Linked DNA regions of Luteitalea sp. TBR-22. The protein of the gene in region 2 interacts with the protein of the main gene of each other region in a pairwise test. Links are inferred from orthologs where the notes say so. Each region holds a gene or a part of one and is shown on either strand. Other genes may lie near its edges.

Region 1 (5,760 bases), 1.5 Mb from region 2 along the record:
CTACGTGGCGGTCGGGTGCCTGGTGGCCATCCCGGTGATGTGGGTGCTGCTGGCGCAACTGGGCGCCACGACGCTGCAGTACGTGCTCACCGCGATGTTCGTCGGGTTGTGCGCGCTGCTGCTGGCCGAGGGCGTGCGCAACGGGCCGGTGGCGCGCGACAAGGCGATCGCGATGCTGATCATCTTCGCCTTCAACGTGATGTTCTGGATGTTCTTCGAGCAGGCGGGCAGCTCGTTCACCTTCCTGGCCGACAAGATCGTCGACCGGCAGTTCGGCGACTGGACGTTCCCGGTCGCCTGGTTCCAGTCGGTCAACTCGATCGCGATCATCGGCCTGGCGCCGGTGGTGGCCTGGGTGTGGGTGAAGCTGGGGGAGTGGAACCCGTCGATCCCGCGCAAGTTCGGCCTCGGCCTGGTGTTCAACGGCCTGGCGTTCCTGCTGCTGATGTTCGCGCTCTCGAGCCTGGTCGACGCTGCCGGCAAGATCCCGTTCTGGACGCTCTTCATGGTCTACGTGATCCAGTCGGTGGGCGAGCTCTGCCTGTCGCCGATCGGCCTCTCGATGGTCACCAAGCTCGCGCCGGTGCGCCTGGTGGGCTTCGGCATGGGCGGGTGGTTCCTCTCGACCGGGATCGGCAACAACCTGTCGGGCATCTTCGCCGGGTACGTGAGCGGCGAGACCGGCATGACGACGGCCTCGGCACTGGGCGGGTACACGTTCGGCTTCTGGGCCCTGGTGATCTCGGGCGTGATCCTGCTGGCGGTGTCGCCGGTGCTGAACCGGTTGATGCACGGGGTGAAGTAGCGGGAGCCACAGTCATGACTCATGAGTCATGACTCATGACGAGCAAAGGGGAAAGGGGCAAGGGACAAGGGGAGAAGGGGAGAAGACCCAGGGGCGGTGCCGGCTGTCATCTGCGCGCTGATCGGGAGATCGCGGAGATCACCTGCCCGACCGACGTGGCTTCGACTCGCAGCTCCTGCAGGACAGGCTTCTCGAACACCCCGACGGCTTCGGCGAGGCGCAGCCACCACTGCGCCTCGCCGATTTCCTTTTTCGAGATGGCCACCTTGGCAACGAAGTCGGGCTTCGACTGCGCCGCCGTGGCTTCCGACAGGTTTGCGCCTACCGACGTCGCCGACGCCACGAGCTGTCGGCTGATGGCCCGGCGAACGATGTCCTTGAACCACGGATCGTCGCTGAGTGCGCAGACGCGCACGGCAAACACGAAGGCGCGATCATGGATGTCATGTCGCATGTCGCAGACCTTCTGCAGCGCGTGTGCCAACGCGCCACCTCACAAAACGCCATCTGCCGGTCGCCGACCTACGGCGGCGAGTCAAGACCTGCCATCACAACGACGAGGAGCCGGAGGCAGAAACTGCCATCCGGCTCCTTTGTCCTTCTACCTTGCCCCTTGCCCCTTCAGTCCTTGCCGGTCATGACTCATGACTCATGACTGATGACTCACGACCGAGCCGCCAGCCTCACACCCACTCCGGCGGCGGCTGGATCGCCGGATCCGGCGGGCCGCCGGCGTCGGCGCGGCCGGAGCCTTCCAGGCGGCTGATCGCGCGCACGGTCATGTCGTGGTCGCAGGCGATCTGGCACGAGAGGCGCACGCCCGTGAGCCCCTTCTGCTCGAGCTTCTCCTTCTCGGCGCGCGTCATCGTCGAGGGCTCGCCCTCGATGAACTCGACGCGGCAGGTGGTGCAGCGGGCATTGCCGCCGCAGGCGTGGAGGATGTCCACGCCCTGCTGCTCGATGGCCAGCACCAGCCGCTGCCCCTGCGGCACGTCGTACGTCCCCACTCCCTCGATCGTCAGTTTCGGCATCTGTATCCCTCTGGCCGCGGCGTCGATCGCCCGGCATTCCGATCCGCGATCCGCGGAACCCGATCCGCGAATCCCTAGAAGAACTTCTTCAACAGCCCGATCGCGCCCTGCTTCCACGGCACCCGGTGCGAGATGCCCGAGGCCTGCGCGAACGAATCCTTGTGCGCGATGTACCACTCGAAGTTCCGCAGCAGCGCGTCGCGGTTCGAGTACTTCGGCGTGAACTGCAACTGGCGCTCGGCCTTCTCGATCGAGACGAACGAGTCCTTCGACGCCGTCTCGTAGACCCACTTGTACAGCGGCGATACCCCGAGCGCCTCGAGGAACCGCAGGCCCCAGATGGCCGGGGCCGCCGGGAAGCCGACGATCTTCCTGCCGAACCCGGCGCGATCGAGCACCACCTGGTAATCCTCGCGCATGGTGAGGAATTCCTTGGCGCCGATGTTGAACGTGTCGTTCACCGCCTCGACGGGCAACTCGAGGCAGCGCACGATCGCCTCGCACAGGTCCTCGACGTCGAGCAACTGGTAGCGGTTGCGCCCGTTGCCGATCATCGGGAAGTTGCGCTGGTCGAGCGCCCAGTCGTACAGCAGCGCGAACACGCCGAGGCGCTCGGGTCCGATGAACGACTTGGGCCGCAGTACGGGCACCACCATGCCCGCCTTCCGGAAGCTCTCGGCGACCCCCTCGGCCTCGACCTTGGCGATCCCGTAGGGGCCCACGCCGTGCAGCGCGTCATCCTCCTTCAGGGGATGGTGGTCCGGGATGCCGTAGACGGCCGTGGACGAGATGTGGACGAACCGCGCGACGCCATGGTCGCGCGACGCCTCCAGCATGATGCGGGTGCCGACGACGTCGGTCGTGTGGATGTCCTCGGGCGAGTAGAGCGGCAGCGCCGCGGCGCAATGGACCACGTGCGTGCAGCCCTCGAGCGCGGTGTCCACGTCGGCGCGCTTCCGGATGTCGCCGAGCACCACGCGCACGTGCGGCGTCATGTCGGGGTATCCGAAGGGCTCGATGTCGAGCGACGAGGTCGCGTATCCCCGCGCATGCAGGTAGCGCAGCAGGTTGATGCCGAGGAAGCCGGATCCGCCCGTCACCAGCACCCGGGGCGCGCGCACAGGCTCTGCGATGGTCATCGTGTCAGCCACAACCCCCTAGTGTAATCCGGCGGGGGCCGGATGCCGGCGGGCCCTTCGCGTTGGCGCGGGGAGAGGCCTGCCTGCCGGACAGTTCGGGCGGCTACACTGGGACCGTGATCGCGTCTCGCCGCACCGTCCTGCTGTTCACCGCTGGAACTGGCGCCGAGGTGCAGGCATTCGCCGAGGCGGCCAGCCGGGCCGGGGCCGACGTGCGGATCGTGTCCGACCGCGTCGACGCCCTTCCCGCGGCCCTGGGCGACGGGGCGATTGCGGCGTCCTTCGCGCGCGATCCGGCGCAGGTCGATCGTGTGCGACGCGCTCTCGATGGCGCGACCATCGACGGCGTCCTCGTCATCGGGCCGGGTCCAGCGTGGCTGGCTGCCCACGTCGCCCGTGACCGCAACCTGCCCTTCCACGCACCCGAGGCCGTGGCGCTCTGCGCCGACCGGCTGCGCATGCGTGGCCGATTCCTGGCCGCCGGACTGCCGACGCCGTGGTTTGTCGGCGTCCCCGCTGGTGGTGACGACGATCTCGGCCTGCTGGCCCGCGTGCGCTTCCCGTGCCTGGTGTCGGCCAGCGACACCGCCGCGCCGGGCGGCGCGCTGCGCTGCGACTCGTGGGACGCCTTCCTCGACGCACGCCGGTCATGGGCCGCGGTCCTGGACGGCGAGGGCGCCGACGCAGGGAGTTCGGCCACCCGCGACCTGATCGTCGAAGGGATCGTGCCGGGTCGCGGCGTCGTCGTCGACGGTGTGCTCGAAGCCGGTGCGCTCCGCGTGTTCGCGCTCTTCGAGGAACTCACCGTGACGGGCCCGTCGGCGACGACCGGCCGCCTGCTCGTGAGCCCGGCCCGCATGCCGCCCGAGGAGCAACACGTGGTGGCTGGCCACGTCGCCCGTGCCGCGCTCGCGCTGGGCCTGCACCATGGCCCGGTGCATGCGACCTGTCGCGTCGACGGCCAGGACATCGTGGTCCTGTCGGTGGCGCCGCGACCGCCGTCGGCGCGCCTGGCGCGCGCCCTCCCGGTCGTGGCGCCCGATCGCACGCGCTGCACGTTCGAGGACGCGCTGCTGGCGCACGCGCTGGGGCGTCCGCTCGATCGCTACGGCCATCAGGCCATTGCGAGCGGGATGCTGGCGTTGCACGCGGCCGAGCCCGGACGCCTCGTGGCCATCGAGGGCGTCGACCAGGTCGGCGCGATGTCGTGGGTGACCGGACTCGAGGTCCTGGCGCAGCGAGGGGAACAGCTGAGGCCCGGAGGCGGCCGCACCAGCGTCGCGGTGGTGTACGCCCAGGGCGCGCAGCCAGACGACGTGATCGCGACCCTGGAGGCGGCGGCGCGTCGGCTGCGCGTGGTGGTCGATGGGACGCCTACGTCGTCGAGCTAGGCGTGTACCCCGGAGGCAAGGACGCGCCCTCTCCGAAGAAGTACTCCTCCATGTGCTTGGCCACCAGATCCTGCGCCTCCTTCTGCCACGGCATCAGGCGATATTCGTTCAGGATCATCTTCATCCGCTCTTCCCACATGTCCCAGGCCTCCTGGGACACGCTATCGTAGATACGCTGTCCGAGCGGTCCCGGCCACGGGGCTTCCTCGAGCGCCGGCAGTTCCCGCCCCAGCTTCACGCAATGCACGGTACGCATGGGGCGATCGTACCAGAGCCCTAGACATGTCCTTGCTCCATCGCCTGCGCTCCTCGCGCCGACTCCTGGTCACCCTCGGCGTGCTCGGGGGCAGCTTCCTCGCGGCCATGGAAGCGACGATCGTCGCCACCGCGATGCCCACGGTGGTGGACCAGTTCGGTGGCCTGGCGCACTACAGCTGGGTGTTCTCCGGCTACATGCTCACGTCCACCGTGACGACCCCGGTGTGGGGGCGACTGGCCGACGTCCACGGACGGCGCCGACCGTACCTCCTCGCGCTCGGCTTGTTCATCGTCGGGTCGATGCTGTGTGGGGCGGCGACGTCGATGACGCAACTGATCGCCTACCGGGCGCTGCAGGGCATCGGCGCGGGCGGGATGCTGCCGCTCGGCATGGTCATCATGGGCGACATGTTCACCCTCGAGGAGCGCGCCCGGGCCCAGGGGCTCTTCGCCGCCGTGTGGGGCGTCTCGTCGGTGGCCGGCCCGCTGGTCGGCGCGGTGCTGACCGAAAGCGCGTCCTGGCGGTGGATCTTCTTCATGAACCTGCCGTTCGGCCTGGTCGCCGCCTGGCTGGTGGGCACCTACCTCGTCGACCGGCACGCCGAGCGCAAGGGAGACGTCGACTACGTGGGCGCGGCCCTGCTCATGGCCGCCGTGTCGGCGCTGATGCTCGCCCTGAACCAGACCGGCGTGCGCGACGCGACGTTGTCACCCGGCGTGGTGCGCGCCCTCTATGCCGGCGCCGTACTGCTTGGTGTCGTGTTCGTGGCCCGCGAGCGGCGCACCGAGCACCCGCTGCTGCCGGTGTCGCTCCTCGGCCAGCGCATGGTGGCCACCACCACCCTGACCGGAACGTTGCTCGGCATCGGCATCTTCGGCGCGCTGGCGTTCGTGCCGCTGTACGTGCAGGCGGCGCTGGGCCGATCGGCGCGCGAGGCCGGAAGTGTGCTCACGCCCTTGCTCCTCGGTTGGGTGCTCACCTCGATCGTCACGGGGCGGCTGATCCCGAGGTTCGGGTTCCGGCCCTTCATCATCGGCGGCCTGTCCTTCGTCACCGTCGGCTTCGTCGGCCTGGCGATGGTGGGGCTGGACAGCCCGATGTGGAAGATGCGCGTCGATCTGGGCCTGATGGGCAT
Region 2 (7,580 bases):
CCGAGGCCCTGGCCCGGGTCCTGCACCCCGAGGCGTTCCGGTAGCACCCGGCGGCCCGCGCGCGGTTCGGCGAGGGCCTCCGACGGGTGATACGCTCCGCGACATGGGTGCTCCAGGAGGCTCCGCCCTCTCGCGGGAAACGCGCCTCCTCGCGGCGACCATCGGCGTGTCGCTGGTGGTGCTGCTGGTGCTGGCGCGCTTCCGCTTCCCCGACACGTCGAGCGAGGTGCGCGACGGCACGTCGGCGCAGCCGCTGGCGCGCCTCGCCGCGCGCGCCGCCTTCGACGACCTGTCGCTGGCGGTGCGCGAGCTCACGGGACGGGTCGAGGGCGCGCTGACGTCGCTGCGTGTCTCGCGGCCAGGCGTCGACGACGGCTGGCGCCTCGTGCCGGCGCTGCGCGTCCGCGACGACGTGGCCATGGCGCTGCTGCCCGAGCGCGCCCTCGTCGAGGCCGTCTTCGGCATGCCCGGTCCCGTGACCGTGCTCGGCCGCGATCCGGTGCGGGGTGTGACGCTGGTGCGGGTGCCGTCCAGCCCGGCGCCGGTGCTGACGATCCGCGATTCCCAGCCTCTGACGGCACCTGGCTATGTGGCCGTAGCGGAGGCGAGCGACGCCGGCACGTCGCTGCGCCCGGTATTCGTCGGCCGCAGCGATGGCCTCGGCGATCCCCGGTGGGATGGTCCGCTCTACAGCGTCGGGCGGGGCGCGGCCGACGACGAGGGGGCACCGGTGTTCACGCTCGACGGGCGCCTGGTGGGCCTGGTGACCCGTGTGAACCACGAACCGGCCGTGGTGCCTGCGTCCGTGCTGCTGGCGATGGTCGACCCGCTCCTGCGGGGCACCACCACGCCGCCCGGCGATCTCGGCATCACCACGCAGGCACTCGACACCCGACTCAGCGCCGCGACCGGCGCGCAGGCAGGCGCCGCGGTGGTCACCGTCCGCGACGACGGGCCATCGGCCGGGCGACTGGTGCCCGGCGACGTCGTGACGGCGGTGAACGGCCAGCCCATGCGCAACGGCGCCGCGCTGGCCCAGCGGGTCGCCCGCAGCGCCCCGGGGACGACCCTGTCGCTCACGGTGCGCCGAGACGGCGCCATCCTGACCGTCCCGGTCATCGTCGGAGCACGGCCGGCCCTCCCGCAGTCGCCCGTGCGCGCTGCGGCCGACACGTCGAGTCGGCCGCTCGGGTTGACGCTGCGCGCCATCGAGGGACGCGGCAGCGAGATCGTGCGAGTTCAGGAAGGGTCGGCAGGCGCGGCCGCCCTGCTGAGCAGTGGCGCGATCGTCGTGGCGATGGGTCCGACGCGGGCGCCCACACCGGCCGCGATCGTGCGGGCCTTCGAGGCCCTGCCCGCCGGCGGCAGCCTGCTGCTGAGCGTCGAGGCCGACGGCCGTCCACGGCTCGTCGCCGTGCCGCGATGAGCCGCCAGGAAGACTGGCGCGAGGTCGGGGGCGCCGACGCCCTCGACACCGCCCTGCCGCCGGTGCAGCCCGACGGGCCGTCGTGGCTGCAGCCGCTGCGCACGCGCGCCGCGCTGGGCCTGGCCCCCGCCGTCGCGCCCGCTGTCGTCTTCGTGCCGATCGGCGCCGCCCTCGGCCCGGCGTTCTCCAACGTGTTGAACCCGACCGCCCTCGGATACCTCGACGCCGTCGTCGCCGTGGCGCTCGCCGTACTCGGCGTGTTCGCCGGCCTCGCGCTCGCGCTCGAAGGACCGCGCGACCGCCGCGTCTTCGCCGCAGCGAGCCTCGAGGCAGGCATCACGCTGTTGATCGTCGCGGCCGCCTTCCTCGTCCTGCTCGGCGCATGGGGCATGCCGCTCGGGCTGCCCGTCGGGTTGGTGGGCGTCACGCTCGGGTTGTGCGCGTCGGTCTCCTCCGCGTCGAGCACCAGCGACGTCTCGGCGACGCACGCCTTCGCCGTGAAGATCGCCGATCTCGACGACGTGCTGCCGATCGTGGTGAGCGGCCTCGTGGTCGCGTCGATCGGCCGCAGCCTCGCCGCGCCCGCTGCCGACATCGCCACCTGGGCGGCCTGGACGGTGTTGCTGGGCAGCGCCATGGGCCTGGCGGGCTGGATGCTCTTCGAGCGCGCCCACTCGCGGGCCGAGCGCAACGTCTTCATCGCCGGCATCCTCGCGCTGATCGGCGGCACGTCGTCGTACCTGGGGCTGTCGCCCTTGCTGGCCGGGTTGGTGGCGGGCGTGCTGTGGGTGTGGCTGCCCGGGCACGCCGACCGGGTGGTGCGCGAGGACCTGCAGCGCGTGCAGCACCCGCTGCTGGTCGTGCTGCTGCTGGTGGCCGGTGCCTCCTGTGCCTACTCGCGCGAGGCCGTCTGGCTGAGCGCCCCGCTCGTGCTGTTCCGGCTGACGGGCAAGCTGACCGGTGGCTGGCTGGCGACCCGCCTGCAGGGCCGCCTGACGGCCGGCGAACTGGGGCTGCACCTGGTGGCGCCGGGCCTGCTCGGAATCGCGCTCGCGCTGCACCTGTTGCAGGTCGTCCGCACTCCGGGCATGACGGCCATCCTCACGGCGGTCGTCATGGCGACGCTCGCGTCCGAGGCGCTCGCGCTCGTGCTCCGCCCCTCCGACGAGGCGCGGGCCTGATGCGCCTGCTGGCGCTGGTGCTGATCGTCGCCACGACGGCGCTGGTCACCGGCCGGGCGCCGGCGCCCGGGCAGAGTGGCGGTCCGGGCACTGCGCTCGCGATCGGCTTCGCGCTGATTGCCGCCTCGCTCACCGGCGAGCTGTTCGAGCGCTTCCGGCTGCCGCGGATCTCCGGCTACCTGTGCTTCGGCGTGGTGTGTGGCCCGTACGCGGGCGCCATCCTGTCGCCGGCGATGGCCCGCGAGATGCAGGTCGTCAACGGCCTGGCCATCGCCCTGATCGCCTTCATCGCCGGCCTCGAGATCAACATCGTGCGCCTCCGGCCGCAGTTGCGCGCCATGCTCACGATGGGCGGCGTGATGCTGGCGTTGATGTGGGTGACGCTCGGCGCGTTGTTCTTCGTGGCCTGGCCATGGCTGCCGATTGCCCCCGAGGTCGAGGGTCTGCCGCGCATCGCGATGGCCGCCCTCGTCGCCACCGTGACGGTGAGCTTCTCGCCGACGGTCAGCATCGCCGTCATCACCGAGAGCCGCGCCAGGGGGCCGCTGGCCGAGTTGGTCCTGGCCCTCGTGGTGCTCGCCGACCTGATGCTGATCCTGCTGTTCACGCTGTCGATGGAGAGCGTGCGCTTCGCGCTCGGCAGCGGACAGGCCGGCCACGGACTGCTCTCGGGCCTGGCGTGGGAGATCTTCGGGTCGTTCGCCTTCGGGGGCATCGTCGGCGCGTGCTTCGCGTTCTACCTGCGGCATGTCGGGCGCGAGGTGACCGTGGTGCTGCTGGGCGTGGCGGTCGTGCTCAGCCAGGTCGGAAGCGCGCTGCACTTCGAGCCGCTGCTCGCCGCCCTCGGGGCTGGGCTGGTCGTCGAGAACATCGCGCCGCCGGAAGGCGATGCGCTACGCCTCGCCGTGGAGCGCGGCGCGCTGCCGGTGCTGGTGCTGTTCTTCGCGGCGGCCGGCGCCAACCTCCACCTGGGCGCGCTGGCGACCGTGGGCCTGCTGGCGGTGGCGATCGCGGCGGTGCGGATGGCGCTCATCCGCGGCAGCGCCACGATCGGCGCCAAGGTGGCCGGGTTGACGGGCCAACCGCCGGCGCTGGCGTGGATGGGACTGGTGTCGCAGGCCGGCGTGACGCTCGGCCTGGCGATCCTGATCAACGCGGAGTTCCCCGACTGGGGCGGCCGGCTCTACGCCCTCATCGTCTCGATGATCACGCTGCACGAGACCATCGGCCCCATCCTCTTCCGCAATGCCCTGGCGCGGGCCGGCGAGGTCGGAAAGATGGACGTGGCCGAGCCGACGCATGGGACGACGGCGCCGGCACAGTGATGCCGCGATGCTGCGATGCCGGGAACGGCCGCTGCACCACCAGGGCCGAAGGCCGAATGACCAAGGCCGGGGATGCTCAGCTCAGCGAAAACGACGTACCGCAGCCGCAGGTCGCCTTGGCCTTCGGGTTGACCACCACGAAGCCCTTGCTGATCAGGCTCGTGTCGTAGTCGAGCTGCGTGCCTTCGAGGAACTTCAGGCTCTTCGGGTCGACGTAGATGCGGGAGTCGTCGGGGCCGTCGAACACCTGGTCCTGGGCCTGCGGCTCGCCTTCCCAGGCGAACACATAGCTCAGGCCGCTGCAGCCGCCGGCCTTCACGCCGACGCGCAGGCCGCCCTGGGGCATGCCCTGCTTCTCGAGGAGCTTGCGGATCTGACGTCCAGCGTCGAGGGTGATGTACATCATTTGATCCTTGTGATGCTGCGATGCCGGGAATGCTGGGAATGTCGGGGCATTGTCGGCATGGCGAACATGGGTACCTCTCGTTCCAGTCTACCGTTTCGGGCCGCGGGAGGCGCGCAGGGACGGAACCAGCTCGATCAGGCGATCGGCCAGGCTCTCGACGTCGGCCTCGGTGACGGTCCGCAGGAGGCCGAACCGCAGGGAGCTCTTCGCCGCGGCTTCGTCCAGCCCGAGGGCCAGCAGGACGTGCGAGGCGTCGGCCGAGGTCGAGGCACATGCGGCGCCCGGCGACACCGCCACGTCGGTGAGGGCCAGGATCAGGTCGCGGCCCGTCACCCCATCGAAGCCGACGTTGAGGTTGTGCGGCAGGCGCGGCGTGGCCGCCCCGCGGAGGTGCACACCGGGCAGCGAGGCACGGAGCCGCGCCCACAGCCTGTCGCGCAGCGCGCCGACCCGGGCACCGTCGTCGGCCCGCCGTGCGACCGCCAGGCGTGCCGCCTCGCCGAAGCCGACGATGCCGGGGACGTTCAGGGTGCCGGATCGCAGGCCGCGTTCGTGGCCGCCGCCGAGGTGCTGGGCGGCGAGCGTCACCTTCGACGACCTCCGCACGACCAGCGCGCCGACCCCCTTCGGGCCGTAGATCTTGTGCGCCGTGCACGACAGCAGGTCGATGTCCTGCGCGGCCATGTCGATGGCGAGGTAGCCGGTGGCCTGCGACGCGTCGCAGTGGAACCACGCGCCGGCACCGTGGGCGATCGCGGCGATCGCGGCCAGCGGCTGCAGCACGCCGATCTCGTTGTTGCCGGCCATGACCGAGACGAGCGTCGTGCCCGGCGTGACGAGGGTCCGCAGGCGCTCGGGATCGACAAGGCCATCGGGCTGCACGGGCACACGTGTGACGCTCACGCCGACGTGCTCGAGCCGAGCGCACGGGTCGAGCACCGCGGGGTGCTCGGTGATCAGCGTCACCACGTGCAGGTCGGCAGGCGCCCGCCCGCTGTCGAGCTGCGCCTCGATCACCCCGCGAATCGCGAGGTTGTTGGCCTCGGTGGCGCCGCTGGTGAACACCACGTCGCGCAACTTCGCGCCGACCAGTCCGGCGACGCGCTGCCGTGCCTGCTCGACCGCCTCCTGCGCTTCCCAGCCGTAGGGATGCTGCAGGCTCGCGGCGTTGCCGAAACGCTCGGTGAAGAACGGCAGCATCGCCGCGACCACCTGCGGGTCGCAGGGCGTGGTGGCGTGGGCGTCGAAGTACAGGCGGGACACGGGGGACGAGACTGCCGCGATGCCGGGAATGCCGGATGTCGAACGGTCGGCGAGGAGCGCGGGGTAACGCGCGTCGGGCCGCCTATTCGGCAGCCGGGACGGGTGTGCGTCGCGACAGGCTGACCGGCATCGTCGGCACGCTGGTCTCGTCGACGATCTCGGCCAGGGTGCAGCCGGCCAGGGCCATCAGGATCCGGTCCTTGATGCGCCAGAGCGGGTCACGCACGTTGCACTTGGTGTACTGGTCGCAGGCGTGGTCGTCGGTCGAGCAGGCCGTGACGGTCAGCGGCCCGTCGACGGCCTGGATCACGTCGGCGACCGACATCATGGTCGCCGGGCGCGCGAGCTGATAGCCGCCGCGGGTGCCCTGATGCGACACGAGCAAGCCGCGCCGCACCAGTCGCTGCAGGACCTTGGCCATCAGCTCGGCCGGGATGTCGTACTGCTCCGCGATCTCGCGCGCACTGGCCGACCCACGGTCGCCGTGCAGCGCCAGGTGCTTCATGGCCATCAGGGCGTAGTCGGTCTTCTTGGACAGGCGGAGCATGTGTCGATTCTAGCGGAAATCGGCCTTCTTCGGTCGCCCTTCGCCAATCGGGGAGCGGCAAAGGCAGGGCCGGCAGACGCAGGAGGGAGGGCCGGGCGTCCGACCCGGCACCTTCCGCGTCCTGCGCCCGTTGCTATCTCGCCGTTCGCGCGGCCACCGGCGCCACCGGATCCGGCACGCGGTTCTTCACGGCAGGCACGGTCCGCAGGTACGCAAAGATGGCCTTGAGGTCGGCATCGTCCATCTGGCCGAACGCCTGCCACGGCATCGGCGGCATGAGCTGGCGGCCGCGGCCCTGGTGCCGGCCGTTGCGGAGCGTGTCGAGGAACTGCTGCTCGGTCCACGTCCCCAAGCCGGTCTCGGCGTCCGGCGTGAGGTTGGCCGCGAAGCTCAGCCCCCAGCCGCCGGCAAACACCGGCTGCAGGGCAAACGCATAGCCGATGCCCTCGACCGACGGCATGGCCGGCACGGCTTCCCGGGCGTCGTAGCCCGACAGCATGCGCGACGTGTCGTACTCCGGCCCCTTCTCGCCCATGCGCATCGGCGTGTGGCAGTCGCCGCAGCCCTTGCTGGTCACCAGGTACTTGCCGCGCGCCACGGGATCGGCGTGGCTCGGCGCGACCTTCAGCGCGGTGAGCGCCGGGGGCGGCGGCGGGGGCGGCATCGCCGGCCCGCCCGGAGCCACGGGCCCCGGCACCTTGTTGGCAATGGCCGGCACCGTCTGCAGGTACGCGTAGATCGCCCCCAGGTCCTCGTCCGACATGAGCCGGAACGGCTCCCAGGGCATCGGCGGCAGCAGCGGACGCCCGTCGCCGAGGTGCTTCCCGTTGCGGATGGTGTCGATGAACTGCCGCTCCGTCCAGGCGCCGATGCCGGTCTCGCGGTCCGAGGTGATGTTGGCGCTGTGGCTGCGCCCCCACGGCCCGAACCAGGCCGTCAGCGTCGGACTGGCGGCGCCGAGGAACGGCGGGCGCAGGCCGACCGGCTCGGTCACGGCGAGGGTCGCGGGATGTCCCGAGAGGAAGCGGGACGCATCGGGCTCGGGGCCGTTGTCGCCCATCTTCCAGGGCGTGTGGCACGCCGTGCAGTCGCCGGTCCGCACCAGGTACTCGCCGCGCGCGATGCGTTGCGGGTCTGGCCTCGACGCGGCCCGCTGCCCTGCCTGCAGCGTGGCCGTGGTCACTGCGGCCGTGATCAGCGCCGCGATGACCACGGCACCCGCCTGCCTGTACGACTGGAGATGCGTCATGATGTCCTTCCCTGTTGGAGACGGGAGCCGTGCCGGCCCACCGGATGGCCCTGGTTCACCGCGCGCGCGTGTGGCGGAGCGGACTGGTCTCTTCGGCGACCCACCGGCGCAACAGCGTCACCGCCTCCTCGTCAACCAGGCGGCTGCCGAGCGGCGGCATCTGCAGCACCGGATGCCGGGAGG

What was found. The genes of interacting proteins can lie anywhere in the genome.
Region 1: the proteins of TBR22_RS04155 (region 2) and TBR22_RS10135 interact in binary tests that used the Escherichia coli proteins (3 or more experiments, as listed by UniProt). The link is inferred for Luteitalea sp. TBR-22 from one-to-one orthologs.

Annotation. Positions count from the first base shown.
Region 1 is NZ_AP024452.1:2,470,853-2,476,612, forward strand. What follows is about bases 163-2,898. They hold TBR22_RS10135 (2Fe-2S iron-sulfur cluster-binding protein), read right to left. Parts: upstream 1,837-2,898; coding sequence 1,489-1,836; downstream 163-1,488. Other genes in these bases: TBR22_RS10125 (peptide MFS transporter), read left to right, coding at 163-805; TBR22_RS10130 (four helix bundle protein), read right to left, coding at 912-1,289; TBR22_RS10140 (NAD(P)-dependent oxidoreductase), read right to left, coding at 1,911-2,898. Also shown: more of TBR22_RS10125, read left to right, coding at 1-162; more of TBR22_RS10140, read right to left, coding at 2,899-2,975; TBR22_RS10145 (ATP-grasp domain-containing protein), read left to right, coding at 3,092-4,366; TBR22_RS10150 (oxidative damage protection protein), read right to left, coding at 4,350-4,622; TBR22_RS10155 (MDR family MFS transporter), read left to right, coding at 4,649-5,760. UniProt on the Escherichia coli protein: Ferredoxin are iron-sulfur proteins that transfer electrons in a wide variety of metabolic reactions. Although the function of this ferredoxin is unknown it is probable that it has a role as a cellular electron transfer protein.
Region 2 is NZ_AP024452.1:1,003,838-1,011,417, reverse strand. What follows is about bases 2,673-5,349. They hold TBR22_RS04155 (iron-sulfur cluster assembly accessory protein), read right to left. Parts: upstream 4,336-5,349; coding sequence 4,009-4,335; downstream 2,673-4,008. Other genes in these bases: TBR22_RS04150 (cysteine desulfurase family protein), read right to left, coding at 4,426-5,349; TBR22_RS04160 (cation:proton antiporter), read left to right, coding at 2,673-3,932. In the rest of the region: TBR22_RS04175 (ABC transporter substrate-binding protein), read left to right, coding at 1-44; TBR22_RS04170 (PDZ domain-containing protein), read left to right, coding at 104-1,426; TBR22_RS04165 (hypothetical protein), read left to right, coding at 1,423-2,607; more of TBR22_RS04160, read left to right, coding at 2,607-2,672; more of TBR22_RS04150, read right to left, coding at 5,350-5,601; TBR22_RS04145 (Rrf2 family transcriptional regulator), read right to left, coding at 5,684-6,148; TBR22_RS04140 (c-type cytochrome), read right to left, coding at 6,282-7,397; TBR22_RS04135 (hypothetical protein), read right to left, coding at 7,453-7,580. UniProt on the Escherichia coli protein: Is able to transfer iron-sulfur clusters to apo-ferredoxin. Multiple cycles of [2Fe2S] cluster formation and transfer are observed, suggesting that IscA acts catalytically.